Regions from separate parts of the Pyruvatibacter mobilis genome, predicted to be linked through region 1. Evidence: predicted binding sites of a transcription regulator. Region 1 holds the regulator's gene; the other holds the start of a gene.
The links. Region 1 encodes LexA, which represses DNA repair genes until DNA is damaged. Its sites were predicted from a motif close to TGTTCNNNNTGTGTTCNG; they were not measured.

Region 1 (14,722 bases):
GCGTAGCGTCAATTCAGAGATCGCGAGACACAGATGGCCGACCCGAGATTCTTCAAAAAGGCGGGGCCCTTCGATCTGAAGACGATTGCGGCGAAGATCTCGGCCGAGATCCGCAATGATGACGGCAGCCTGAAGATCGACGACGTGGCCCCGCTGGACGCCGCCGGCCCGTCGCAGATCAGCTTCTTCGACAATCCCAAATACAAGGATGCCCTGACCCAGACCAAGGCCGGGGCCGTGATCCTTGCACCGTCGGCGGTGGAGTTCGCGCCGGAAGGCGCAGCCCTGCTGGTGGTGGATATGGCCTATCCGTCCTACGCGGCGGTGGCGCTGATGTTCTACCCCCATGTCTCCGCGGCGCCCGGCATCAGCCCGGCGGCCCATGTGGACCCGTCAGCCAAGCTGGCGGACGACGTGACCATCGGCACCGGCGCGGTCATCTCCGCCGGGGTTGAGATCGGGGCCGGGTCGTCAGTCGGGCCCAACACGGTGATCGGCGAAGGGGTGATGATCGGCCGCAACTGCGCGATCGCCGCTAATGTGACCCTGTCCCACACGCTGATCGGTGACCGGGTGATCATCCATCCCGGCGCGCGCATCGGCCAGGACGGGTTCGGCTTCGCCATGGGGGCGCACGGCCACCAGAAGATCCCGCAGCTGGGCCGCGTGGTGATCCAGGACGATGTGGATATCGGGGCCAACACCACCATCGACCGCGGCAGCGGACCGGACACGGTGATCGGCGCCGGCAGCAAGATCGACAACCAGGTCCAGCTCGCCCATAACGTGGTGATCGGCCGCAATTGCGTGATCGTCTCCCAGGTGGGCATTTCAGGCTCTGCCAAGCTGGGTGATTTCGTGGTGGCGGGCGGCCAGGTGGGCATTGCCGGCCACCTGGAAATTGGTGACGGCGCCATGCTGGCCGCGCGCACCGGCGTGCCCAGCGATTTGCCCGGCGGCCAGCAATATGGCGGCACGCCCGCCCGTCCCATGTCGCAATGGCGGCGTGAACTGGCGGCGGTGGCCATCCTGGCCAAGAGAAGGAAGAAGAAATCGGGCTAGACTGTCCCGATACGTCCAAGACCGATTCTGCGAGACCGAAACATGGCCGATACCAACGAGACACCGCCGACCGGCGGCACCATGGGCATTGCCGACATCATGCGCGTGATGGAGCTGCTGCCGCACCGCTATCCGATGCTGCTGATCGACCGCATCATCGATATCGACGGCGACAAATCCGCCGTGGGCATCAAGAACGTGACGATCAACGAGCCGCATTTCCAGGGCCATTTCCCGGAGCTGCCGGTGATGCCGGGCGTGCTGATCATCGAAGCCATGGCACAGACGGCAGGCGCCGTGGTGATGAGCAACATGGATGCGCGGGCGGACACCAAGACGGTCTATTTCATGACCATCGACGGGGCCCGGTTCCGCAAGCCGGTGGTGCCCGGTGACGTGCTGGAACTGCATGTTGAAATGATCCGCTCGCGCGGGCCGGTCTGGAAATATTCCGGCAAGGCCAAAGTGGGTGACACATTGGTGGCGGAAGCTGAGTTCAGCGCGATGATCGCCGACCGGGACGCGGGCGGCGGCGCCAATCCGAAGATTTCCAAGGCCAAGGGAGACGCTTGATGGCCATCCATCCGACCGCAATTGTCGCGGACGGCGCTCAGATCGGCGACGGTGTCGAGATCGGCCCCTATAGCGTGGTCGGCGGGAATGTCGTGCTGGGCGACGGGGTGGTGCTGCACAGCCATGTCGTGATCGACGGCTGGACGACCATCGGTGCCGAGACGCATGTGTTTCCCTTCGCCTCCGTCGGCCATGTGCCGCAGGACAAGAAATTCTCTGGCGAGAAGACCGAACTCATCATCGGCGAGAACAACACGATCCGCGAGGGCGTCACCATCAATCCGGGTACGGAGCATGGCGGCGGCGTCACCCGGATCGGCAATGGCGGCCTGTTCATGGCCGGCGTCCACGTGGCGCATGACTGCATCGTCGGCGACAACGTGATTTTCGCCAACAATGCCACGCTCGGCGGCCATTGCGTGGTGGGTGATTTCGCCTTCATGTCGGGCCTCACGGCGGCGCACCAGTTCGTGCGCATCGGCAAGCACGCCATCATCGGCGGCATGTCGGGCGTGGAGAAGGACGTGATCCCCTACGGCTCCGTGCTGGGCAACCGCGCGGTCTTGAAGGGGCTCAACATTGTCGGCCTGAAGCGCCGCGGCTTCTCGCGCGACGAGATCCACAGCCTGCGCCGGGCCTACCGCCTGCTGTTTGCCGAAGAAGGCACGCTGAAAGAGCGCGTGGCGGATGTCGCCGAGGAATATGGCGACAATGAAAGCGTGATGGACATTGTCGATTTCATCCGGGCCGACACCAAGCGCAAGCTGGTGACGCCGCGCCCGGACGGCAACGGCATGAATAGCGCCTTTGACGACTAGCGGCAGGGCGGACGCCACCTCATGCGCAAACTAGGCATCGTCGCCGGCTCCGGCCCGGTTCCGCTGAAGCTCGCCGAGGCGTGCACGCAGATGGGCCGGCCGCTTTATGTCGTCGGCATCGAGGGCGAGGCGCGCGAGGATATCGCAGCCTATGACCATGGCTGGGCGCGGCTGGGGGCCATTGGCACGGCGGTGGAGCAGCTCAAGAAAGCCGGCTGCGAGGATGTGTGCATCATCGGGCCGGTCAAGCGGCCGGATTTCTCCAAGCTGAAACTCGACTGGACGGCGACCAAGCTGCTGCCGCGCGTGCTGAATGCCGCGCGCAAGGGGGACGACGCGCTGTTGTCCTTCTTCGTGCGCTGGATGGAGGATCAGGGCTTCAAGGTGGTCGGCGCGGAAGACGTGCTCGGCGACCTCGTGGCACCCGAGGGCCCGGTGGGCGCCAACGCGCCGGACGACGGCGCGCTGCGTGACATTGACCTGGGGGCCCAGGTGGTGCATGCGCTGGATGATCTGGACGTGGGGCAGGGGGCCATTGCCTGCGACGGGCTGGTGCTGGCCGTGGAAGCCGCTGAAGGCACCGACGAGATGCTGCGCCGGACCGCCCGCCTGCCGGAGACCGTGCGCGGCACGGCGGACAAGCGCCGCGGTGTTCTCGTCAAGCTGCCCAAGCCGTCGCAGGACCGGCGTGTGGACCTGCCCATGATGGGCACCCAGACCGTGGAACTCGCCGCCGAGGCAGGGCTTGCGGGCATCGCCATCGAAGCAGGAGGCGCCATCGTCTTCGACCGGGACGAAGTGGCGCGGCTTGCCGATGCAAACGGCATGTTCGTCTATGCCTTCCCCAGACCGGAAAAATCCTGATGAGTGACGTGACCCCAGGCGTGGCTGCATCACCTTCGCCGTCGCTGCCGCAGCGGGCGGGGACGCCTCTGCGCGTGATGCTCATCGCCGGGGAACCGTCCGGAGATATTCTGGGCGCGGAGCTGATGGCGAGCCTGCGCACAGCGTCGCCCCTGCCGATCGAGTTCATCGGCGTCGGCGGTGACCGGATGACGGCGGAAGGGCTCAACAGCATCGTCGCCATGTCCGAGATCGCCGTGATGGGCCTGCGCGAAGTGGTGCCGCGCATCCCGCTCATCTACCGCCGCATCCGCCAGACGGCGCGCTATGCCAGGGACATGAACCCGGACGTGGTCGTCATCATCGACTCGCCGGATTTTACGCACTCGGTCGCCAAGCGCATCGCCCGGCAGGCACCGCACATCCCGATCATCAACTATGTCTCGCCCCAGGTCTGGGCCTGGCGCCAGGGGCGCGCCGCCAAGATGGCGACCTACCTGACCCATGTGCTGGCGCTGCTGCCCTTTGAACCGGCCTTCTATGCAGAGAAGTCGACGCTTGCCTGCACCTTTGTGGGCCACCCGGTGCTGGAGCGCGTCCAGCTTGGCGGCGGCGATCAATTCCGTGCACGGCACAATATTGCCGCCGACACGCCGGTGCTGGCGCTGTTACCCGGCAGCCGCCCCAACGAAGTGAAGAACCTCATCGGCATCTTCCTCGACACCGCCCGCCGCCTGCGCCGGGACCTGCCGGACCTCGTGGTGGTGCTGCCGACGGTGCCCAACGTGGCAGCGCTGGTGCGCGAGAAGCTGGCGGGCGAGACCCTGCCGCTGATCCTGGTGGAGGACCAGGCCGAAAAATTCGCTGCCTTCGATGCCGCCAACGCCGCACTCGCCGCCTCCGGCACCGTGTCGCTGGAGCTGGGCCTTGCCCGCGTGCCGACGGTGATCGGCTACCGCATCGAGCGGCTGGCCGCCTTCATCATCCGCAGGCTGGCAAAGGTGAACAGCATCGTGCTGGCAAACCTCGTGCTCGGCCGCAACGTGATCCCCGAATATCTCCAGGAAGACTGCGAGCCGGAAACCCTGGCACGCGCCCTGCTGCCGCTGATGACCGACACACCGGAGCGGGACGAGATGCTGACTGCCTTGGGCGAAATGCGCATGCGGCTGGGGGATGACGGCGGCCTGCGCCCGGCGGAACGCGCCGCCGAGGTGGTGCTGTCGATCGGCCTGCCTGAGAAGGAACGCCGCGCCGCGCATCTGCCGGCCTGAGCCATCCGGCCACACAAGCTTTCAGCCACAAAAAACCGGGCCGCCCGATCCCCGAGAAGGGGGAGGGACGGCCCGGTCTTGATGCCTGGATGTCGGTGCGGCTGAGCTTAGCGCTCGCCGCGGCCCACATAGGGGCGCTCCGGATAGCCCGTGTAGAGCTGACGCGGACGGCCGATACGCTGGCTCGGGTCCTCGATCATTTCCTTCCACTGGGCGATCCAGCCGACCGTGCGGGCCAGCGCGAACAGCACCGTGAACATGGTTGTCGGGAAGCCGAGGGCCCGCAGGGTGATGCCGGAATAGAAGTCGATGTTCGGATAGAGCTTCTTCTCGACGAAGTACTCGTCCTCGAGCGCGATCTTCTCAAGCTCCATCGCCACGTTGAGCAGCGGGTCATCCTTGATGCCCAGCGTGTTCAGCACTTCGTGGCAGGTCTGCTGCATCACCTTGGCGCGCGGATCGTAGTTCTTGTACACGCGGTGACCGAAGCCCATCAGACGGAACGGGTCGTTCTTGTCCTTGGCCTTCTGCACATATTCGGGGATGCGGTCCACGCTGCCGATTTCCATCAGCATGTTCAGCGCCGCCTCGTTGGCGCCACCATGGCTGGGGCCCCACAGGCAGGCAATGCCAGCGGCGATGCAGGCGAACGGGTTGGCACCTGACGAGCCGGCAAGGCGCACGGTGGAGGTGGAGGCGTTCTGCTCATGATCCGCATGCAGAATGAAGATGCGGTCCATGGCGCGCGCCAGCACCGGGTCCACCTTGTAGTCTTCCGCCGGCACGGCGAAACACATGTGCAGGAAGTTTTCCGCGTAGGACAGCTCGTTGCGCGGATACACAAAGGGCTGACCCATGGAATACTTGTAGGCCATGGCCGCGATCGTCGGCATCTTGGCGATCAGACGGCGGCTGGCGATCATCCGCTGCTCGGGATCGTTGATGTCCGTCGAGTCGTGATAGAAGGCCGACAGGGCACCAACGACGCCGGTCATGATGGCCATCGGGTGCGCGTCACGGCGGAAGCCGCGATAGAGGTAGTTCAGCTGCTCATGCACCATGGTGTGATAGGTGATGGCGCGCTCGAACTCCTGGTACTGGCTTTCGGTCGGCAGTTCGCCTTCCAGCAGCAGGTAGCAGGTCTCAATGAAGTCGCCCTTCTCGGCCAGCTGGTCGATCGGGTAGCCGCGGTGCAGCAGCACGCCGGCCTCACCGTCGATGAAGGTGATCTTGCTTTCGCAGCTTGCCGTTGAGGTGAAGCCGGGGTCGTAGGTGAAACGGCCGCTCTGTCCATAGAGCTTGGAGATGTCCACCACATCCGGACCGACGGAGCCCGCATAGACCGGCATGTCGTAGGTGTCGCCCTCGACCTCGATCTTCGCGGTGGCTTTGGGTCCACCCTTCATTCCGTATTCATTCATAGCTCAAAAGCCCCATTGTTATATCGGACGGCCCGAAGGGCTGCTCACATCAGCCCTGGGGAAGGTCGCCCGGGTTAGTCCAAAAGGCCGCGCTTCGCCTTTTTGTTGTTGCGCGCAGTCTCCGTTGTGCCGGCTGCCGTCATGCCCGGAGGCATATCAGGCGGCCTGATCCTTGATGCGGGCAAGGCTTTCATCCCTGCCCAGGACGGCCAGGACATCGAAGATGCCTGGCGATGTGGTGGTGCCGGTGAGGGCGGCGCGCAGCGGCTGTGCCACCTTGCCCAGCTTGAGATCCTTTTCCTCGGCGAAGGCGCGGACGGCGCCCTCGATGCCGTCGAGCGACCAGTCGCCCATGCCTTCAAGCGCCGGCAAGAGGCCCGCGAGCACGCCGCGCGCATCTGCGTCCAGCAGCTTCTCGGCTTTCTCGTTCATGTCGAGGGGGCGCGTGGCGATGAGGAACTTCGCGCCCTCGGCCAGATCGTCGATGGTCTTGGCGCGCTCCTTGAGACCGGGCATGGCCTCGATCAGGGCGGCGCGGACGCCGTCATCCACCTGCCAGCCCTTGACGTCGCGCATCATGCGCAGGGTCTCATCGGCCAGGCGCGTGTCGTCAGCCTCGCGGATATAGATGCCGTTGAGATTGGCCAGCTTGGCGAAATCGAACCGGGCGGGGGACTTGCCGATCTGCTCAAGCCCGAACCACTCGATTGCCTGCTCGGTGGAAAAGACTTCATCATCGCCATGGCTCCAGCCGAGCCGGGCGAGATAGTTGCGCATGGCTTCCGGCAGGTAGCCCATGTCGCGGTACTGCTCGGCCCCCATGGCGCCGTGGCGCTTGGACAGCTTGGCACCGTCCGGCCCGTGGATCATCGGAACATGGGCATAGGCCGGCACGTCCCAGCCCATGGCCTGAAGCAGATTGATCTGCCGAGCTGCGTTGGTGAGATGGTCGTCGCCGCGAATGACGTGGGTGATACCCATGTCGTGGTCATCCACCACCACCGACAGCATGTAGGTGGGCGAGCCGTCCGACCGCAGCAGGATATAGTCATCCAGCACGTTGTTGGGCATGGTCACGTCGCCCTGCACATGGTCGCGGATGACGGTCTCGCCGTCACGCGGCATCTTGAGGCGGATGACCGGCGCCACGCCCTCGGGCGCATCGGCCGGATCACGGTCGCGCCAGCGGCCGTCATAGCCCTGCGGCTTGCCCTCGGCTTTGGCGCGCTCACGCATTTCGGCGAGCTCCTCCTGGGAGGCATAGCACTTGTAGGCCTTGCCCTCCGCAAGCAGCTGGTTGGCCACCTCTGCATGGCGTTCGCGGCGCGCATACTGGAAGACGGGTTCCTCGTCCCAGTCGAGGCCGAGCCAGCGCATGCCCTCGAAGATCGCCTCGACCGCTTCCTCGGTGGAGCGGGTGCGGTCCGTGTCCTCAATGCGCAGCAGGAACTGCCCTCCGTAATGGCGCGCGAACAGCCAGCTGAACAGCGCCGTCCGCGCCCCGCCAATATGCAGAAACCCCGTCGGAGAGGGAGCAAAGCGGGTACGCACGGCACCATCAGCAGAGGGGCTGGCGGCAGGAGAGCTGGCCGGCATCAATCGTCCTTCGGTTTGCGCCGCTGCCGGAAGGGCAGGCAAGGCAGAATGGGAAATGCGGACCTGCGCGCCGGGGCCTGCCGGAAGACAGGTCTGGATCTGCACGGTCGCATGACTTGGGGTTGGTTTCGGCGGGGGAGACGCAAGAACCTCTGAGGACGCTGCGTTTCCGTGCCGAAGCCCGGCGGGTTTTAGCATATCGCATCCCGCTGCGATACGTTGCGGTGCACCCAAAATTTACCACACCCAAGCTGCTACCATTTGGTGCAAAATCAGCTCCATGGCAAGCGTCCATGACAGGGGTTTGGGGAATTATCTCCTGAAATCAAGGGGTTGGCGGATCCGCCGTGCCGCGGTGCCACCTCTGCGCGCCATGGCGGGCAGCCTGCGCCGCCTCGCTTCAGAAGAAATTGACCGCCAGCAGGCGCGCTTGGCGCTGTGGCTGCCGGTCTTCATGGGGGCAGGCGCGGTCTGGTATCTGTCGCTGACAGCGGAGCCGCCGGGCTGGATTGCACCGCTGGCGGGGCTTCTGGCGGGCGCTGCGGCTTGGACGGCGCGCCGCACCCTGTCCCTGCTGGCCCCGGCCATGGCGTTCGCCTTCCTGGCGGCGGGATTTGCCTCCGCCGACTGGCGCACGGCGCAGGTGACGGCCCCGGTGATCGTCAAACCCATCTCCTACGCCATGGTATCCGGCACGCTGCTGAGCCGCACAGCGACGGCTTCCGGCGGCGAACGCCTGCTGATTGCCCCGCATGAGGTGGGGCGGCTGACCGCCGACGAGATGCCCGCGCGGCTGCGCATTACCGTCCGTACACAGATAGACGGCGCGCTGCCGGGAGACGTGATCCGCCTGCCCGCCGGGCTGCTGCCGCCGCCGGGACCCGCAGCCCCGGGCGCGTTCGATTTTTCGCGCCAGGCCTTCTTCCGTGAGATCGGGGCCGTGGGCTATGCGCTGGGCAAGGTGGAGGTGGAAGAAAGCTGGCCGGGTGGCTTTGCCGCCTGTCTTGAGTTCTGCGTCAGCCGCCTGCGGGTCAAGCTCACCCATCGTATCGTTGACGCGCTGCCGGCCCCGCGCGGCGCGGTGGCCGCAGCCCTGATGACCGGGGACCGGGGCGGCATTCCCGAAGACATTCTTCAGGATCTGCGGGATGCGGGGCTGGCCCACCTGCTGGCGATCTCCGGGCTGCATATGGCGCTGTTCGCCGGAACGCTGTTCTGGGGCGTGCGGGCGGCGCTGGCCCTGGTGCCGGGGCTGGCGCTGACGGCACCGATCAAGAAATGGGCCGCGGCGCTGGCGCTGGCAGGGGCGGCCGGGTACCTGCTGGTATCAGGTGCCTCCGTCGCCACCCAGCGGGCCTTTGTCATGTTCGCGCTGATCTTCATCGCGGTGCTGACCGACAGGCCGGCGATCACCTTGCGCAACGTGGCGCTGGCCGCCCTCATCATCCTGCTGCTGACGCCGGAGGCCGTGATGGAGGCAAGCTTCCAGATGTCTTTCGCAGCGGCCGCTGCGCTCGTGGCCTTCTATGAAGGCGCGCGCGGCTGGGTCACGCGCCTGTCGCAGGCGGCGGTGGAGCGCGGCTGGGCGGCGCGGGGGGCGCTCTATCTGGGCGGCATCGCGCTCACCTCCATCGTCGCGTCGCTCGCCACGTTTCCCTTTGCCGCGTTTCATTTCAACCGGGTGGTGGATTTCGGCCTTGTCGCCAATCTGGCGGCCCTGCCGCTTGTGGGGTTCATCGTCATGCCCGCCGCGCTGGTGGCCTTCATCCTGATGCCGCTCGGGCTTGAGGCCCTGCCCCTGTGGGTGGCGGGGCAGGGCATCCATGCAATCCTATGGGTCGCCCATCAGGTGGCCTCCTGGCCGGGGGCGGTGTCGCTGCTGCCCGCCATGCCCCAGACGACCCTGGCAGCCATGGCGCTTGGTGGCCTCTGGATGGTGATCTGGGCTGGGCGGCTCAGATGGGCCGGGGTGCTGGGCCCGATGATCGGCATTGTCCTTGCGGTGACGGCGCCGGTGCCGGTGATGCTGGTCGAGCGGGAGGCAAAGCTCGTGGGGCTGCGCCTGCCGGACGGCACGCTCACCCTCAGCAGCAGCCGGTCCGGCAGCTTCAGCGGCGAGGTGTGGCTGCGGCGGGACGCGGACCGGCGTGATGTGGGCGAGGCAGCGGGCGCATTCAGCTGTGACGGACAGGGCTGTGTGCGTGACCATCCGCTGCTGGGCACGGTGAGCCTGGCGCGCAACTGGCAGGCCGCGATGGAAGACTGTCAGCAGGCGGATATTCTGGTGACACCGCTCTACATGCCGCGGCGATGCGCGGCCCCTCTCATCATCGACAGAGGCGTGCTGTCGCGCCGGGGGGCACAGGCGCTTTACCTGGAGGAGGGCGGACACGGGGACGGGGGCCAGCGCCTGCGCCTGCGCGTCATCGCCGCCTGCGATCTTATCGGCGACCGGCCCTGGTCGCACTGTGCACCGCGCAAGTCCTGGGACCCCGGGCCATACTTCCGCCGGAAAGGCGGGTGAGCCTTGTCATCCGCGTGGACCCGCAGGGGAGAAGACCCATGGCACTGTTTTCCTGGTTTCGCCGCCGCACGCCGCCGCCGCCCCAACTGACAGGCGATCCGGCCCACGACATGACGCAGGTGCTGCTGCGCATCGAGGCGCATCTCAGCGACCTCTCGGACCGCTCCCGCCAGCTCGAAAAACTGGACCGGCGCCTGCAGGGAATCGAGACAGCGCTCAGGCAGATCTAGACCGCGTCCCGCCGCCATTGCCGGAGGGATAAGACCACACACTGTCATTCCGCGACGTGATCGCGGAATCCAGGGAGGCTCACTCCGGCCGTGCAGAGGGGCTCTGGGCCCCGCGATCAGGTCGCGGGGTGACGCTTGGGGAAAGACCAAAGAGCAGGCGCGAGCGCTGTGCCCACGTCGGAAGCGAGTGGGCCCTCCGGTCAAGCCGGAGGGATGCGGGTGGGGGCGTGGGGAACGGCTGTGCCTGCGGGGTTAGTAGCGCCGCATGAGGCCCACGAGTTTGCCCTGAACCTTGACCCGTTCGGACGGGAAGATGCGGGTTTCATAGGCCGGGTTGGCGGCTTCGAGTGCGATGGTGTCGCCCTTGCGGCGCAGGCGCTTCAGGGTGGCTTCCTGCTGGTCGATCAGCGCGACGACGATCTCGCCGGAGCCGGCGGTGTCGCAGCGCTGGATGACCACGATGTCGCCGTCGAAGATGCCGGCGTCGATCATCGAATCGCCCTTCACCTCGAGCGCGTAATGCTCACCGGAGCCGAGCAGGCTGGAAGGCACGCCCACATGGTTGCTGTCATCCTGCAGCGCCTCGATGGGCGTACCGGCAGCGATGCGGCCCACCAGCGGCAGGCTCAGGGCGTCGCCCCCTTCAGGCACGGAGGTGTGATTGTCCGGCACGCGGGCGGGTTCGGACAGGCTGCCCTGGATCACGCTGGGCGAGAAACCGCGCTTGGCGGGTGCGCCCCTGCCCTGAGGTGCCGCGGATTCAGGCAGCTTCACCACTTCAAGCGCCCGTGCCCGGTGCGGCATGCGGCGGATGAAGCCGCGCTCCTCAAGCGCCGTGATCAGCCGGTGGATGCCGGACTTGGACCGCAAATCCAGCGCCTCCTTCATTTCATCGAAGGAGGGGGACACGCCGGTCTCCCGGATACGCTCGTGGATAAAGGTCAAAAGCTCGTGCTGCTTGCGCGTCAGCATGCCTCAATGTCTCCCGCAATCCCCGCCGGATGCCAAAGCGGCTGCTGACGCAGCCTGCCCGGCGGGCCTGTGATGCGACCGGGCAGCGGACTGCCCGGCATATGCCCCGGCTGCCCGCCCGCATGCGGCGCTGCCGGAAGGTTGCGGTTTCGTTCGCAAGTTGATGCAAATCAGAACAAAACCAAAACCCTGCAAATGTTCTAGTTTGGTTCTCAAAACCCGTCAAGCGCTAAAGGCAGGACGCGGAACAGGCAAATGAGATGGCGCGGGGAAGGCCGGGTATCAGCCGGCGTCGCGGGTGAAGTCGCCGGACTTGCCGCCGGACTTGCTCAGCAGGCGGACATCCGAAATGACCATCGTCTTGTCGATGGCCTTGAGCATGTCATAGAGCGTGAGACAAGCGACGCTGGCGGCCGTCAGCGCCTCCATCTCGACGCCGGTCTGCCCGGTCGTCCGCACGGTCGCCGTCACGTTGACCGCGTGGTGCTCCGGGTCCGGATCGAAATCCACCGCTGCCTTGCTGACGGGCAGGGGATGGCACAGGGGGATGAGGTCGCTGGTGCGCTTGGCAGCCATGATGCCGGCGATGCGCGCGGTGGCAATGACATCGCCCTTGGGCGCGGTGCCGTCCACCAGCGCGGCGAAGGCCGCGGCCGACATGGCGATACGCCCGCCGGCCACGGCCTCCCGCTTGGTGACGGCCTTTTCCGAGACATCGACCATGGCCGCGTTGCCGCGGGCGTCGAGATGGGTCAGGCCGTCTTTTGTCATCCGGGAGATGCTCCTGGCGTCAGATGTCCCGCCGCATGACGCAGCGATGGGTGAGGCCGACTTCCGCTTCGTGGTTGGCCACGAGAATAAGAGCCGGTGTCAGCTCGGTTTCCGCGAGGATACGAAATCCCGCCGTCTCGTAAAACGGCGCATTCCACGGGACATTGGTGAAGGTGGACAGGGTGACGGCCTCAAGCCCGCGCGCCTTTGCTTCGGCGGCCACCGTCTCCACCAGCGCCCGGCCAAGCCCCTTGCCGCCGTGATCCGGGTCCATGCCCAGCTCATAGAGGTGAAGCGCGTTGTCGAGCACACCGCAGATCGCAAAGCCCACCGGCACGTCACCGGGACCGGCCATCACGAAGGCGAGGCCGAGCCGGACATGGGCACGATAGGCATCTGTGGAATGGGGGGGATGATCCGTGACCGCGGGGTGCGGGCTGTCGCCGAACAGCACAGCGGCGCGGTCTTCAAGATCAGGAAGGAGCCCGGCCTCGTCCATGCGGGCCTGGCGGATGGTGTAACCGTCGGGGAGAGAAACTGATGCTATGGATCTTATCCTTTCTTCAGGGGCGCCCGGTAAGAAGGGCGCGTGTGGCTGCGGCAACATCCTGCTGCCGCATCAGACTTTCGCCGACCAGATAGGCACGCACGCCTGACCCGGCAAGGCGGAGAATATCATCATGGTCGGCGATACCGCTCTCGCCGACAATCAACCTGTCGTTACCGATGCGCGGTGCCAGCTCCTCGGTGGTGGCAAGCGTCGTCTCGAAGGTGCGCAGATTGCGGTTGTTGATGCCGATCATTCGGCAATCCAGCTTGAGCGCGCGGGTCAGCTCGTCGCCGTCATGCACCTCAACGAGCGCATCCATCCCGAAATCACGCGCAGCGGCCGCAAGGTCCGCGGCTTCCGCGTCCGTCGTGCTGGCCATGATGATGAGGATGCAATCGGCCCCCATGGCACGCGCCTCGGCCACCTGATAGGGCTCGAACAGGAAGTCCTTGCGCAGGACCGGCAGCGAACACGCCTCGCGCGCGGCAATGAGATAATCCGTGCAGCCCTGAAAGGACGGCGTGTCGGTGAGGACCGACAGGCAGGCTGCACCGCCCTCTTCATAGGCGCGGGCATGGGCCGGCGGGTCGAAATCAGCCCGGATCAGCCCCTTGGACGGGCTTGCCTTCTTGATCTCGGCAATCAGTCCGTAGCCGGACGACATCTTGTTCTCCAGCGCTGCCGCAAACGGGCGCACGGGCGGGGCGTCGGCGGCGCGACGCTCCATCTCCGCCTGCGGCACGGCCTGACGTGCGGCTTCGATTTCCTCGCGCTTGTAGGCGGCGATGCGGGTGAGAATGTCGGTCATGTGACTTGCCCTGAAATCAGCTCTGGTTGCTGGCGGTCACCAGCGCGTCAAGCGCAGCCCGCGCCTTGCCGCCGTCAATGGCGGCTTCAGCCTGCCGGGCACCGGCCTGCAGCGTGTCCGCATGGCCTGCCACCTTAAGGGCGGCGGCTGCGTTCAGCACCACGATATCGCGATAGGCGCCCTTCTTGCCGTCAAGCAGGGCGGACAGCGCTGCTGCATTAACACCGGCGTCCCCACCCACAAGGTCAGCCGCCGCGGCGCGCGCAAGGCCCGCATCTTCCGGCACCACCTCGTAATTGCGCACGACACCGTCAGCCAGCTCGCTGACATAGGTGGTGCCGGTCGTCGTCATCTCGTCGAGCCCGTCGTCCCCATGCACCACCATGGCATGGGTCGCGCCGAGATTTTGCAGCACATGCGCCAGCGGCTCGCACAGGGCGCGGTCATAGACGCCGATGAGCTGGCGCCTGGTGCCGGCGGGGTTGGAGAGCGGGCCGAGCACGTTGAAGATCGTCCGCGTACCAAGTTCCGTCCGTACCGGACCCACATGCTTCATCGCCGCATGGTGCTGCGGGGCAAACATGAACCCGACGCCTGCGGTGTCGATGCAGCGGGCGATGGCATCCGGCTCAAGCTCGAGCCTGACACCGAGCGCGCGCAGCACATCCGCCGAGCCGGACTTGGAGGTGAGCGCCTTGTTGCCATGCTTGGCGACCTTGACGCCCGCGCCCGCCGCCACGAAGGCGACGGCGGTGGAAATATTGTAGGTGCCGGACGCATCGCCGCCCGTGCCGCAGGTGTCGATCGCATCGGCCGGGGCGGGCACATGCAGCGCCATCTCGCGCATGACACTGGCAGCGCCCGTGATCTCGTCCACCGTCTCGCCGCGCACACGCAGGGCCATCAGAAAGGCTCCGATCTGCGCCGGGGACGCCTCGCCCGACATGATGATCTCGAAGGCGGTCTTGGCGTGGCCCGCGTCAAGCGCGTTGCCGGCGCCCACATGGGCCAGGATGGTCTTGAAGTCGCTCATGCGGTTTTCCGTTCAGGCTGGCCTGGTCAGGCCGGTTCTTTGGTCCGCGCGGCGTTGAAGTCCGCGGCCATGTCGAGGAAGTTCTTCAACAGCGCGTGGCCGTGCTCGGACGCGATGCTCTCCGGGTGGAACTGCACGCCATGCACCGGATGCGTCTTGTGCTGCAGCCCCATGATAATGCCGTCATCGGTCCGGGCGGTGACTTCCAGGCTGTCGGGCAGGGTGGCCGGGTCCACCACCAGCGAGT
Region 2 (14,722 bases), 200 kb from region 1:
GGCGGGTCGCCGTCGATGGAGCCGAAATTGCCCTGCCCGTCCAGCAGCGGCAGACGCAGGGAAAAGTCCTGCGCCATGCGCACCAGCGCGTCATAGATCGATTGGTCACCATGCGGGTGATACTTACCGATCACGTCACCGACCACGCGGGCCGACTTGCGGTAGGGCTTGTTCCAGTCGTAGCCGTTCTCACCCATCGAGAACAGGATGCGGCGATGCACCGGCTTCAGGCCGTCACGCGCATCCGGCAGCGCACGGCTGACGATCACGCTCATGGCGTAATCGAGATAGGACGAGCGCATCTCGTCCTCGATGGAGATGCGGCCAATACCGTCCGAGGGGCCGTCCGGCGGCGTCGCACCGCCTGCGGGCGGCTCGCTGCCGCCGCTGCCGTCGGCGGCGTCGCCGGTCACAGCGCTCTCGTCCACGGGCTCGTTATTATCGATGTCTGACACGGGGCTTTTGGTTTCTGTTCTTTCTGGCACCGGACAAAAGCCGGGCCCTGCGCAGGCTCGAAATGGCAGCGCAATCGGGTCTCATCTCATGTGCGGAATCGCGCGGAAAACGCACCCCGAAAACTAGCACTGGGTGCCCCTGACCGCAAACCTGCCCGCCCCCGGAAAGCCGGGCCGGAAGCGCTCTCTAACCCTTTGAAAACACGGCAGAAAATCAGGCGATTTTTACGCCTTGCCGCGTGTTTTCCACAGCCCCTGCGGCGGCACCTGAAAATCTGTCCCGGAGGGGCAAATCACCCGTCCGGCTCAGCCCAGTTTCACCAGCATCGCGGTCGCGTCATCCGACTGTTTGAAGCGCGGAAACTGATGCGCTTCCGGGTCCAGCTCGCGCTCGATATGCCGCAATTCGTCCTTCAGCGACGCAAGCCCGCGGTCAAGCGCTGCGTCGAGCAGCGCTTCCTCGGTATAGCGGCCATAGTCGCCCGCCAGCGCCTCGAAGCCGTCTGTCATCATCAGCGCAATCGCCGGGGCCGTGATGGGGAAGCTCCGCGTCCGCGCATGTTCCGCCGCCTCCGGGTCGAGCCCGAACACCCAGTACCCGCCGGAGACATTGTGCCGGTTGCGCACCTTGCGCAGGCGGTCGAGGAAGCTGCTGCGATGCTGGTCCGGTGCACCGCCCTCTCCCTCGGTCTTGCGCTGTTCCGAAAAGCGCGAGGCGAGATTGTTCTCGTAGCTCTCGCTTTCCTCGTTGCTGCCGAAACTGTGAAACGCGCCCGTCCCGTCCCGCAACAGCACCTTGCAGTCGCCGAAATTGAGGCAGTCCACCACGCCGCCCGTATGCCGTATCAGGATCAGCGACGCCGTTGGCCGCTCAAAGCGCTCCGCAGGCTGACGGTCAGCCTCCGCGTCAAACCGGCGCGCCACATCGCTCAGCACTTCTTCGGCCAGGGCCGTCAGCGGCCCGCGATGGCTCGGCGCCCGCGCCTTGAGCGCCGCACTGCCCGCCTGCGCCAGCCATGCGGCATCACTCGCAGTGCCCGTGAGCTGCGTGTCCCCAAGTCCCGTTGCCCCGTCAAACACCCAGGCGCAGTTTCCCGCGTGCCCCAGATCATCGTCATTAGGCCCGCCCGGCTTGCCGGGGTCGTGGATGGTGTCGAGCACGTCAATGGTCATGCGGCGGCCTCATGCAGGGAGTGAAAGCTTATCGGCCCCGTCATCCGGGCGCCGAACAGGCAGGTAAGTGAGCCTATGTCCCGATATTGCTAGTTTTATGGCACCGGCACGAGACGCATTGCTCCGCGCACACACATGCGAGACCGTCATGTGAAGACCGTCATGGGAGGATCAAGATGACCCGCCGCAAGATCATGCTGTTCGCCCTGATCGGCGTATTTCTTTGGTTTGTCGCAGCCATCTGGCTGCGGGACTGGGCCCCTGCCTTCTACGATCTCGGCGCGGGCCACCTCACAGCTTTCGCACTCGCCACATTCACCGCCCCGCTCTTCGTCTGGGGCATGGCGAAAGCCACCGCAACGCCGCTCGACGCCATGGTCGCCCCGACAGGCATCGCCATCGTCGCCGCCACCCTGCTCGACGGCATCGCGCTGACCTGGTTCCCCGCCTTCTACGCCGGCCAGGGCCCGCACCTCGCCCACACCGGCGCCCAGCTCCTCTGGGGCGTCGGCTGCGCCATGCTCTCAGCCCTCATCTTTGCGCGTCGCCGTCTGGCCTAGAACGGCACTTCGTCGTCGAAGTCGCCGCCGCCGAAATCATCGGCCGGCTGGGACGGGCGGCCACCGCCGCCGCCACCCATGGAGCCACCACCACCCATGGCACCACCGCCACCGCCCATGGAGCCGCCGCCTTCGCCGCCGCTGCGACCGTCCAGCATGGTCAGCGTTGAGTTGAAGCCCTGCAGCACCACTTCGGTGGAGTAGCGGTCCTGGCCGGACTGGTCCTGCCATTTGCGGGTCTGCAGCTGGCCCTCCAGATAGACCTTCGAGCCCTTGCGCAGATATTGCTCGGCAATCTTGGCGAGGCCTTCGGAGAAGATCACCACGCGGTGCCACTCGGTGCGCTCGCGGCGTTCCCCGGTGCTGCGGTCGCGCCAGCTTTCAGACGTCGCAATGCGCAGATTGACAATCGGGCGGCCGTCCTGCGTGTGGCGCACTTCCGGGTCCGCACCCAGATTGCCGACGAGGATCACCTTGTTCACGCTGCCTGCCATTCGAAGCCGCCTTTCTTACGTCTGTCTCGCGCGCCTTCTGCGGCGCGGGTCTCTACTTTGGCACGGACCCTAACGGATTATTGCCGGGCCCGCGCGCCCTTGCGCAACTCATCCACAGATAATTGCGCAATAGTTCCTGTTATGTTCCTGTGCTGCGGTCAGTTGTCAAGATGAGTCGGGCCCGGGGCAACTAGCCCTCGCCAACCGGCACCCAAGCCCCTATCTATCGCGGCGCTGCCCGTTCTGCCGCCCGCCCGCCCCCAAAGGCCCCAACCAGTGGAAATTCATTCGTGACCGGACTTCGAAACATCACCGTCAAAGGCGCCCGCGAACACAATCTCAAAGGCGTGGATGTCGAGCTGCCGCGCGACAAGCTGGTGGTGATCACGGGGCTGTCCGGCTCCGGCAAGTCGTCGCTTGCCTTTGACACGATCTACGCCGAAGGCCAGCGCCGCTACGTGGAAAGCCTCTCGGCCTATGCGCGGCAATTCCTGCAGATGATGGAAAAGCCGGACGTTGACTACATCGAAGGACTGTCCCCGGCGATCTCCATCGAGCAGAAGACCACCTCGCGCAACCCGCGCTCGACGGTGGGCACGGTCACCGAGATCTACGACTATATGCGCCTGCTCTTCGCGCGCGTCGGCATCCCCTATTCGCCTGCCACCGGCCTGCCTATCGAAAGCCAGACCGTGAGCCAGATGGTGGACCGCGTCCTGACGCTGGACGAAGGCACGCGCCTTTACCTGCTGGCCCCGATGATCCGCGGCCGTAAGGGCGAATACCGCAAGGAGTTCGCCGACCTCCTGAAACGCGGCTTCCAGCGCGTGAAGGTGGATGGTGAGTTCTATGAACTCGATAGCGTGCCTGCCCTCGACAAGAAGAAGAAACACGACATCGAAGTGGTGGTGGACCGCCTCGTCGTGCGCCCGGACATCGCAAGCCGCCTGGCGGACTCGATGGAGACCGCCCTGCGCCTTGCCGACGGCATCGCCATCGCCGAATTCGCCGACGAGAAGGACGATGACGGCAATCCGCGCCAGATGATCTTCTCCGAGAAATTCGCCTGCCCGATTTCCGGTTTCACCATCGAGGAAATCGAGCCGCGCCTGTTCTCGTTCAACAACCCCTTCGGCGCCTGCCCCTCCTGTGATGGTCTGGGCACGGAGCTTCAGTTCGAGGCTGACCTGGTGGTGCCGGACCCGTCGCTCTCCCTGCGCCAGGGTGCCATCGCGCCGTGGTCCAAGACAGGCAACACCTCCCCCTACTACACTCAGACGCTGGACGCCCTGGTCCGCCATTTTGGCGGCTCCATGACCGAGGCCTGGAGCGACCTGCCGGAGGTGCTGCGCGATGCCATCCTGTTCGGCACCGGCAAGGAGCAGATCGAGTTCCTCTATGATGATGGCATCCGCTCCTACAAGACCAAGAAGACCTTCGAAGGCGTCGTCGGCAATATCGAGCGCCGCTGGCGGGAGACCGACAGCCAGTGGATGCGCGAGGAGCTGTCCCGCTTCCAGTCAGCCAAGCCGTGCGAGACCTGCGGCGGCTACCGCCTGAAGCCCGAAGCCCTGGCCGTGAAGATCGCCGGTCTGCATATCGGTCAGGTGTCGGAGTTCTCCATCCGCGAGGCCCATGAGTGGTTCTCGACGGTCGACAAGACCTTCACCAAAAAGCAGAACGAGATCGCCGAGCGCATCCTCAAGGAGATCCGCGAACGCCTCCGCTTCCTCGTTGATGTGGGGCTCGACTACCTCACCCTGTCGCGTGGCTCCGGCTCCCTGTCGGGCGGTGAAAGCCAGCGCATCCGCCTCGCCTCGCAGATCGGCTCCGGCCTCACCGGCGTGCTGTACGTGCTGGATGAACCGTCCATCGGCCTGCACCAGCGTGACAACACCCGCCTGCTTGAAACCTTGAAGCGCCTGCGCGACATCGGCAACACGGTCGTCGTTGTGGAGCATGACGAGGAAGCCATCCTCGAGGCCGACCATGTGGTTGACATGGGCCCCGGCGCCGGTGTCCATGGCGGCACGGTGATCGCCGAAGGCACGCCCAAGAAGGTGATGGAAACCGCCGACAGCCTGACCGGGCAATATCTCGTCGGCATGCGTCAGATCGAGCTGCCCTTCGAGCGCCGCCCCGTCGACGGTCGTACGCTCTCCATCAAGGGCGCGCGCGAAAACAACCTCAAGAATGTGGATGCGGATTTCCCGCTCGGGGCGTTTGTCTGCGTCACCGGCGTGTCCGGCTCCGGCAAATCCTCCCTGCTGGTGGATACGCTCTACCCGGCCCTGTCCCGCCGCCTGATGAACGCCCGCGCCCAGCCCGGCGCCCATGACAAGATCGAGGGCATCGAGTTTCTCGACAAGGTCATCGACATCGATCAGTCGCCCATCGGCCGGACGCCGCGCTCCAACCCGGCCACCTATACCGGCGCATTCACGCCGATCCGCGAATGGTTCGCTGGCCTGCCCGAAGCCAAGACGCGCGGCTACACCCCGGGCCGCTTCTCCTTCAACGTGAAGGGTGGCCGCTGCGAGGCCTGCCAGGGCGATGGCGTCATCAAGATCGAGATGCACTTCCTCGCTGATGTCTATGTGCAGTGCGACGTCTGCCATGGCCAGCGCTACAACCGCGAAACCCTGGAAGTGAAGTTCCGCGACAAGTCCATCGCCGACGTGCTCGACATGACGGTGGAAGACGGGGCCGAGTTCTTCAAGGCCGTCCCCGCCGTGCGCGACAAGCTCGAGACCCTCAAGCAGGTCGGCCTCGGCTACATCAAGATTGGCCAGCAGGCGACCACCCTGTCAGGCGGCGAGGCCCAGCGCGTCAAGCTCTCCAAGGAGCTGTCCAAGCGCGCCACCGGCCGCACGCTCTACATCCTCGACGAGCCGACCACCGGCCTGCATTTCCATGACGTGGCCAAGCTCCTCGAGGTGCTGCACGAGCTCGTCGATCAGGGCAATTCCGTGGTCGTGATCGAGCACAACCTCGAAGTCATCAAGACCGCCGACTGGATCATCGACATCGGCCCGGAAGGCGGCGACGGTGGCGGTGAAGTCGTCGTCCAGGGCACGCCCGAGGACGTGGCCGCCGAACCGCGCAGCCACACCGGTGCCTATCTCAAGCCGCTCCTTAAAAAGAGCCGTCGCGCCGCGCCAAAGTCCGAAGAGCGCCGCCGCAAGACCGATCTGGCCAAGGCCGCCGCCGCGGCCTCCCGCCGTCCCATGCGCCGCAACACGTCAAAGACGGAAGAGGAGACGCCGGCCCCAAAAACCAAGACGCGCGCCAAGAGCAAGACTGCTGCCAAGGCAAAGACCAAGGTCAAGACAAAGTCCAAAACTGCGTCCAAGACCAGCACGAAGACCGCGGGAAAAACCCGCGCCAAGGCACGCAGCAAGGCACGCTGACCGGCAGTCCCGCTCGACGGGACAGGTGACCCTATTCGGCTGCGTGGCGTGCATCTTTTTTCGCCTGCGCCGCCCGCGCGGCGTCGGCCATGCGCTCCACCACCGGGCCCACCATGGCCTGGCTGGTGGCCAGCGTCTCTGCCGAGGCCTTGTCCGGCGTGCCGCTGTCAAATGGCGGTTGCGGATCATATTCGAAGGACAGCTGCACCAGCTTGGCAGCTTCCTCGCCCGCCAGCTCCGCCACCATGGTCAGCCCGAAATCAATGCCCGCCGTCACGCCGCCGCCGGTAATCCGGTTCCGGTCGCGCACCACCCGCGCCTTTTTCGGCGTCGCGCCCACCAGCTCGAGCTGATGATGCCACGCCCAGTGGCAGCTGGCCTCATAACCGTCCAGGAGGCCCGCGGCCCCCAGCAGCAATGAACCTGTGCACACGGCCGTCACATAGCGTGCGCCCTGGCCCTGCTTGCGGACGAAATCGACCACCACATCATCCGTCATCAGATCAACCTGGCCGAACCCGCCGGGCACGCAGATCACGTCAAGCTGCGGACAGGATGCAAAGTCGTCCGTCGGGTTGATCGTGTAGCCCGCATCCGCCGCCACAGGCTCCATATCCTTCCACACATAATGCATCACCGCCCCGGGCACGAGCGACAGCAGTTGTGCCGGGCCCAGCGCGTCCAGCGCCGTCACGCCGGGATAGATCAGAAAGCCGATGTGGATGTCCTGCGGGGCTGCGTCGGTCATGGGGGGCTCCATCATGCAACAAATCTCTGCGTCCAGAATGACCGCGCGCGGACCTGTCGGAAATGACATTCACCCGGCAATTCCCGTCAAATGACCCACACCGCCGCCCTTCCGGTTCCTCCCGTCGTCCGCTAGCGTATTGGCAACACCAAGAACCAATAAGACTGTCCGGGAGGATTAGGGACATCATGCCGATCAAGGATTACGTCGCCCATGACGGGGTCGCGCTTGCCGAACTCGTGCGTAAGGGCGAGGTCAGTGCCGCCGAATTGGCGGAAGAAGCGCTGAAGCGGATTGAGAAACACAATCCCACCCTCAATGCCGTTGTGACGGATATGGCCGATCAGGGCCGCCGGATTGCCAGGGATATCGACGCAGGCGACAAGGCCGCGCCCTTCGCAGGCGTCCCCTTTTTGCTGAAGGACATCATGGGCGATTTCGAGGGCGTCGCCACCCAGTATGGCAGCCGCCTTGCGGCCGGAAATCCCGCAGCCCAGCACTCCACCCTAACCCAGCGCTTCCTCGCGTCCGGCCTCGTGCCCCTCGGCAAGACCAACGTGCCCGAGTTCGGCCTTCTGCCTGTGTCCGAAAGCAATCTCTATGGACCCGCCCGCAATCCGTGGAACCCGGATCATACGCCCGGCGGCTCCTCCGGCGGCTCGGCGGCGGCGGTCGCAGCAGGCATCGTGCCGCTCGCCCATGCCAATGATGGCGGCGGCTCTATCCGCATTCCCGCCTCCTCGTCCGGCCTTGTCGGCCTCAAGCCCAGCCGCGCCCGCATTCCGCAAGGCCCGGTCATCGGTGATGCCATGTCCGGCCTCACAGCCGACCTCGTCGTCAGCCGCACCGTGCGCGACACGGCGGTCGCCCTCGACATTGCCGCAGGGCCTGAACCCGGCGATCCCTATTTCGCCCCCCACCATGAAGGCATCTGGTCGGATGATGTGGGCGTTGCGCCCGGCAGCCTGCGCATCGGCTTCACCACCCGCACCATCGGCGGCGAGCCCGTCGATCCTGAATGCGTGGCCGCTGTCGAGAACACCGCCAAACTGCTGGAGAGCCTCGGCCACCACGTGGAAGAAGCCTCGCCCACCATCGACAACGACACCATGCAGCAGGCCTTCATGGCGATCTGGGCCACCGGCGTGGCGCAGCAGATCAGCCTGCAGGAACTGCTGTTCGGCAAGACGCCCAACCAGGGCGATCTGGAGCCACTGACACTGGGGCTTGCCGAGCGCGGTCGCCAGGTCACGGGCGCCGATTACCTCAACGCCGTCGCCATGCTGCAGGTCATGGCGCGCACCGTTGCCCAGTGGCACGACGAATATGATCTCTGGCTCACCCCCACCCTGGGCGAGCCGCCGCTGCGGGTCGGCACCATCGACGTGAATGAGAGCGACCCGGAAAAGGCGTTCGCCCCGGTGCTCAACTATGTAGCCTTCACCCCGGTACAGAACGCCACCGGCCAGCCGGCCATCTCCCTGCCCCTGCACTGGACGCCGGACGGCCTGCCCGTCGGGGTGCATTTCGCAGCCCGCCAGGGCGATGAAGCAACGCTCATCCGCCTTGCCTCGCAGCTTGAGGAAGCCCAGCCCTGGATCAACCGCCATCCGCCGATCTGGGACTAAGGGAGCACGCATCATGACAATCGACAATTATGCCGACTATGACGGCGTCGCCCTCGCAGACCTCGTCGCCCGCAAGGAAGTCACCCCGCTCGAACTCGTCGATGCCGCGATCGAGCGGATCGAAAAGCACAACCCCGCCCTCAACGCGGTCGTGCACAAGGGCTATGAGGATGCCCGCGCATGGGCCAAGGGCGATCTGCCGGATGGCCCGTTCAGGGGTGTCCCGTTCCTGGTGAAGGATCTCGGCGTCAAGGTCAAAGGCTGGCCTGCCACTGCCGGGTCGCATTACCTGCGCGACTATGTGGCGGAAGAGGACAGCATCCTTGCCACCCGCTACCGGCAGGCCGGCGTGGTCTTTGTCGGCCGCACCAACACGCCGGAATACGGCATCACCGGCACGACAGAATCCGCCCGCCTCGGCCCCTGCCGCAATCCGTGGAACACGGAGCATATTTCCGGCGGCTCGTCGGGCGGGGCCGCAGCGACCGTCGCCGCCGGCATCGTCCCTATGGCGCATGCATCTGACGGTCTCGGCTCGATCCGCATCCCGGCCGCCTGCTGCGGTCTCGTCGGTCTCAAGACTACCCGCGCCCGCAACCCGGATTCAGGCGAAGACGGTGAGCGCGCCATGGGCTTCTCGGTGGATCACGTCGTCACCCGCACCGTGCGTGACAGTGCCGCCATGCTCGACGCCACCTGCGCGCCGGAGCCCGACAGCCCCTACCCGCCGCTCCCCTATGAGCGTCCCTTCGCGGAGGAAGTTACCCGATCCCCCGGCAAGCTGAAGATCGCCTATTCCGCCGAGACGCCCCGCGGTGCCGACATCCATCCGGAAAACCAGGCAGCTCTCGAAAAGACGGTGACCCTTCTCAGGGAGCTCGGCCACGAGGTCGTGGAACAGGGTCTGGGTGTCGACTACCGCACCCTCTACCGCGCGCAGGGTGCTGTCTCCGCCTCCAACTTCGCCGCCGGCATGCTGGAGCGGGAGGAGATGCTTGGCCGCCCGCCGGAAGAGCATGAGCTGGAGCCGCTCACCTGGCGTGCCCTCAATGCGGGCCGCAAGATCACCGGCGCCCAGGCCTTCTGGGGCTGGCGTACTCTGCGCCGCCTGTCGCGGCAGATCATCCACAACCTGCTGCCCTATGACGCCTATCTATGCCCCGTCATGGGCACGCCGCCGCCGAAGATCGGCCATATCGATCCGGTGAACCTCGACCCCAAGGAAGTGGACAAGCGGCAGGCGGAGGTCTTCCCCTTCACGCCGCCCTTCAACTTCACCGGCCAGCCGTCCCTGTCCCTGCCCTTGTGGTGGAGTGCGGACGATCTGCCGCTCGGCATGATGTTCACCGGTCGCTTCGGCGACGAGGCCACGCTGCTGCGCCTGGCCGCCCAGCTTGAAGAGGCTCGGCCCTGGATCGGCCGCAAGCCGCCGGTCTGGAACTAGCCCGCGATCTCACACAAAAGTGTCGCGGCGTGTGCTGCGGGACGATCAGCATGGCGTCACTCTTCGGATAACCGATCTGCCGGAGAGTGACGTCATGGCCCCGCGCCTCATCCTGACCCTTGTCCTGCTGCTCCTGCCTGCGGGTGTCGTCGCCCAGCCTGCGCAATCAGCATCCGCGGATCCGGAGACCGTCGAACGGGCCGTGCATCTTGTTGCGGGCAGCGACCGGCAGGTCATCGATGCCATTGATTACTTCATCAAGCGCAGGCAGCCCGACGGCGCATTCGCCCTCGTCCAGGCCATGCGCTTTCACCGCGACCTCCGCCCGGCGCTCGGCATCGCGCTGTTGAGCCTCACCGGTGTCGACCACGGGGACAGCTGGTTTGACTGGATGACCTGGCTTCAATCACAGGACGGGCTCACGCCCTTCGATGGCTTCGATGAGGCCCGCAGCCGCGTCCTCGCTGAAATCGACCCGGCCTTCGCAACCTTCATCCATTCAGGCGTTGCCCACGACATTCCCCTGTGGGAAGCGGTCTGGGGCGGTGTCCTCAAGGATGGCATCCCGGCTCTCACCAACCCGCACTTTGTGACTGCAAGGACAGCGAATTATCTCACCGACGATGAGCTGGTCTTCGGGGTGGAGATCAATGGGGATGTCCGCGCCTACCCCCTGCGCATCCTCGACTGGCACGAAATGGCCAATGACGTTATCGGCGGCGTGCCTGTCAGCCTCGCCTACTGCACCCTGTGTGGCTCCGGCATCCTGTTCGAAACGCAGCTTGACGGACGGGACGCGCCCTTCGTCTTCGGTTCGTCAGGGCTCCTCTACCGGTCAAACAAGCTGATGTACGACACCGCAACCGGGAGCCTGTGGAACCAGTTCACCGGGCGGCCGGTGATCGGCAGTCTGACCGGTAGCGCCATCGAGCTGAAGACCCGGCCGGTCGCCATCACCACATGGGGCGACTGGCGCAGCCGCCACCCGGAGACAAGAGTCTTGTCCCTCGACACCGGCCACACCCGTGACTACACGCCCGGTGCTCCCTATGCGGATTATTTCAACAGCCCGGATCTCATCTTCCCGGCACCCGTCGATGAGGCTGGTCTTTTGCCCAAGGATTATATCTTCGCCCTGCGCGGATCAGGCGTGGACAAGGCCTGGCGCCTTTCCGCCTTCGAGGGCGGCCGTGTCATCAATGACATGGCAGGCGTCGTTCCCGTCACGCTGATTGGCACCGCCGCCACCCGCACCGTCCGTGCCTACCGCACAGACGGCCGCACCTTTTCCAGAGCAGCCGACGCAGATCATGTCAGCGACGGCGTGTCGGAGTGGCAGATCACCGAAGCAGCACTGGCAGGCCCGGATGGCACGCGCTTTCACCGGCTCCCCGGCCACATTGCCTATTGGTTTGCCTGGAACGGCTATCTGGGAGCGGATGGCGAACTTGCCGACGCCGGGGCGCAATAGCTGGCTCAGTTCAGCCCGGGATTGCCGCTGACTTCCTGGATGCGGATGTCCCCGCCCGTCGGCACGATCTGGATCGTGAAATCCGCGCCCAGCCCCACGCGGCGCCATTCGCCGCATTCATCCGCATGCCGGTTCACCCACTGCACGCGGAGGTCAGCGCCAGATGCCACCACTTCCACGCGCACATCCGGGTCGCTCTCAACGACGGAGACTTCGCCGAAAAGCGGTATGCCCTGAAATTCGCAGGTCGGAAGCGCGTGTGCCGGTGCCGCACCGGCCATCAGGAAGGTGAAGCCCGCAAGGGCGATCAGCCGTGTCATCCGCAAGCCTCCCTGGTTGAAGTGTGTGCCTCCGCCGTGCCCGCACAGGACCGCAGCGCACCTCACGTATAGTCGCATCCGGTTGCAGTTTCCAGCCGCGCCCCGGCACGCCACGCTGTGATTTGCACTCCTTGCATGATTTCAGGGACTTGCGGCGAAGTAGGCCCTGCCTTAAGTCTCCGCCCATGAGCAAGATTGATCCCATCCACGTCATTGGCGGCGGCCTCGCCGGGTCTGAAGCCGCTTGGCAGATCGCCCGTGCCGGCGTGCCTGTCGTGCTGCACGAGATGCGCCCGGTCCGTGGCACCGACGCCCACAAGACCGGCGGCCTCGCCGAACTGGTCTGTTCCAATTCCTTCCGCTCTGATGATGACGAGACGACGGCCATCGGCCTGCTGCACTACGAATTGCGCAAGGGCGGATCGATCATCATGCGCAGCGGCGACGCGAGCCAGGTTCCGGCGGGTGGCGCCTTGGCCGTGGACCGGGACGGCTTCTCGCAGACCGTGGAACAGGCCCTTGAGGCCGAGCCGCTGATCACCATAGAGCGCGGCGAGGTCGCGGGCCTGCCCCCGGAGGACTGGGGCAGCGTCATCATCGCCACCGGCCCCCTCACCTCGCCCGCGCTGGCGGATGCAGTGCTGTCCCTCACTGGTGAGGATGAACTGGCCTTCTTCGACGCCATTGCGCCTATCGTCAATTTCGACTCGATTGACATGGACAAGGCCTGGTTCCAGTCTCGCTACGACAAGCCGGGACCGGGCGGCACCGGCGCGGATTACATAAATTGTCCGCTCACGGAAGAAGAATACAACGCCTTCATCGACGAGCTGCTCGAAGGCGACAAGACCGACTTCAAGGAGTGGGAAGAGAACACCCCCTATTTTGACGGCTGCCTGCCCATCGAGGTGATGGCGGAGCGCGGCCGCGAGACCCTGCGTCACGGCCCGCTCAAACCGGTCGGGCTCACCAACCCCCACAAGCCGGACGAAAAGCCCTACGCCGTCGTGCAGCTGCGCCAGGACAATGCGCTTGGCACGCTCTACAACATGGTCGGCTTCCAGACCAAGCTGCGCCATGGCGAGCAGTCGCGTGTCTTCCGCACCATCCCGGGCCTTGAAAAGGCGGTCTTCGCCCGTCTTGGCGGCCTGCACCGCAATACCTTCCTCAACAGCCCGAAGCTGCTCGATGGCCAGCTGCGTCTCAAGGCCATGCCGCGCCTGCGCTTCGCCGGTCAGGTCACCGGGGTGGAAGGCTACATGGAGAGCGCTGCCATCGGCATGCTGGCCGGGCGCTTCGCCGCCGCCGAAGCAAAGGGCGAAACCCTGCCGCCCCTGCCGGAGACAACCGCCCTTGGGGCGCTGCTGGGCCATATTACCGGCGGTCATCTGGATGCCGGCAAGGGCTCCTTCCAGCCGATGAACGTCAATTTCGGCCTGTTTCCGCCTGTTGAAATGCCGAAAGCGCCGGATGGCAAGCGCCTGCGCGGCAAGGCCAAGAAGCCCGCCCGCAAGCAGGCCTATACGACCCGGGCCAAGGCGGATATCGAAGGCTGGTTCGGCACCCCGCCGCTTGCCGCCGAATAGGCAGAGGTCAGATGCGCCGCCGCATGGCGCGCGCCATCAGCGCAATCTGCCGGCGGAAGGCCGGGATCTCCGGCGCACTGCGCAGGAAATCGAAGTCTTCCCGCGCAAACAGCCGCGCATAGGCGGGCACCAGCCCCGCATGCAGCATGGCCGGCAGCGCCGCCGCATCAGGCCGCAGGGATGTATCGCGCGAAGCCTCTTTCAGCCGGGCCGCGGCCTCCCGCGCCACCGCCTGAAAAACCGCCTTGGCTTCCGGCGCCAGGCGGCCGCTGAACACAGCCTCTTGCTTGCCCGCAAGACCGTCCATCGGCAGGAAGGCCGACCGCCGCCCGGCGGCAGCGCCGCACCGTTTCAGCAGGTCGATCAGCCCATAGGCTTCGCCGAATGCTCCGCTGGCGGAAGATGTCTCGCCCCGGCCCAGCAGCATTGCCCCCATCTCCATGATGGTGCCCTCGGCCCGGCGCGCGTGGCTGCGCATCATCTCCATGTCGGCAAAAGGGTCTTCCGCCATTTCGTCTTCCCGCGCATCCAGCCAGGCATGAAACCGCTCCGGCGGCAGGCTCCCGGCCTCGATCGCAGCAGCAAGCGCGGGAACAAGTTCATGGCCCTGCTGTTGCCCCTGATAGATGCCGCCGATGGTATCGCGCCACCACTGGAAGCGGATCGCCCCAAGCATCGGCTCGCTCACCTTGTGCGGGATCTGTTTGAGGTCGCGGTCCAGCGCATACAGCGCCCACAGATGGCCGCGCGTCTCCGCCGGAGCGAACAGTGACGACAGGAACCTGTCGGAGTCCTCGCGGCGAAGCTGCTCGATGATCTGCGGCGGCAAAAGATTTGTTTGCGGATCGGACACGCGAAGAAATCCTTGATAAATACGTCACGCGCACAAGGTAGTGCTGTGACAGAACCTTGCCAGGGCCATCCCTGTGCGCCGTACCCTTATGTAGCAGAGTTCAGGAGCTCCCCTATGAGTTTTGCCCTCCCCGACCTTCCGTATGCTCATGATGCGCTGGAACCGCACATGTCCAAGTCCACCTTCGAGTTCCACCACGACAAGCATCACCAGAAATATGTGGACACGCTGAACGACCTGATCAAAGGCACCGACAACGAAGGCAAGAGCCTTGAGGACATCATCAAGAGCTCCGAGGGCAAGCTGTTCAACCAGGCCGCCCAGGTCTGGAACCACACCTTCTTCTGGAACTCCATGACGCCGAATGGCGGCGGCAAGCCGACCGGTGCCGTGGCAGAAGCCATCGACCGCGACTTTGGCTCCTACGACAAGTTCGCCGAGGAGTTCTCCAGCGTTGCCGCCGGCGAGTTCGGCTCCGGCTGGGCATGGCTCGTTGCCGATGACGCGGGCAAGCTGTCGGTCATCAGCACCCATGATGCGGACACCCCGCTTGCCCACGGCAAGAAGGCCATCATCACCC

Region 2: a site for LexA is predicted at 2,814-2,831, ahead of uvrA (excinuclease ABC subunit UvrA). Genes of this name have one in related genera too.

What each region holds. Positions count from the first base shown of each region.
Region 1 covers NZ_CP051630.1:1,572,703-1,587,424, reverse strand. Annotated here, with positions in the region: gene lpxD (UDP-3-O-(3-hydroxymyristoyl)glucosamine N-acyltransferase) at 34-1,062, shown strand; gene fabZ (3-hydroxyacyl-ACP dehydratase FabZ) at 1,105-1,635, shown strand; gene lpxA (acyl-ACP--UDP-N-acetylglucosamine O-acyltransferase) at 1,635-2,453, shown strand; gene HG718_RS07535 (LpxI family protein) at 2,475-3,317, shown strand; gene lpxB (lipid-A-disaccharide synthase) at 3,317-4,570, shown strand; gene gltA (citrate synthase) at 4,678-5,976, opposite strand; gene gltX (glutamate--tRNA ligase) at 6,148-7,587, opposite strand; gene HG718_RS07515 (ComEC/Rec2 family competence protein) at 7,943-10,111, shown strand; gene HG718_RS07510 (hypothetical protein) at 10,150-10,341, shown strand; gene lexA (transcriptional repressor LexA) at 10,594-11,313, opposite strand; gene moaC (cyclic pyranopterin monophosphate synthase MoaC) at 11,596-12,084, opposite strand; gene HG718_RS07495 (GNAT family N-acetyltransferase) at 12,104-12,583, opposite strand; gene trpC (indole-3-glycerol phosphate synthase TrpC) at 12,648-13,442, opposite strand; gene trpD (anthranilate phosphoribosyltransferase) at 13,459-14,475, opposite strand; gene HG718_RS07480 (anthranilate synthase component II) at 14,502-14,722, opposite strand, start outside.
Region 2 covers NZ_CP051630.1:1,373,310-1,388,031, reverse strand. Annotated here, with positions in the region: gene gyrA (DNA gyrase subunit A) at 1-413, opposite strand, end outside; gene HG718_RS06620 (protein phosphatase 2C domain-containing protein) at 762-1,628, opposite strand; gene HG718_RS06615 (hypothetical protein) at 1,805-2,188, shown strand; gene HG718_RS06610 (single-stranded DNA-binding protein) at 2,185-2,682, opposite strand; gene uvrA (excinuclease ABC subunit UvrA) at 2,973-6,092, shown strand; gene HG718_RS06600 (DJ-1/PfpI family protein) at 6,124-6,840, opposite strand; gene HG718_RS06595 (amidase) at 7,029-8,468, shown strand; gene HG718_RS06590 (amidase) at 8,482-9,912, shown strand; gene HG718_RS06585 (DUF3179 domain-containing protein) at 10,007-11,383, shown strand; gene HG718_RS06580 (7(1) septoil knot domain-containing protein) at 11,389-11,703, opposite strand; gene trmFO (methylenetetrahydrofolate--tRNA-(uracil(54)-C(5))-methyltransferase (FADH(2)-oxidizing) TrmFO) at 11,889-13,289, shown strand; gene HG718_RS06570 (phytoene/squalene synthase family protein) at 13,297-14,142, opposite strand; gene HG718_RS06565 (superoxide dismutase) at 14,257-14,722, shown strand, end outside.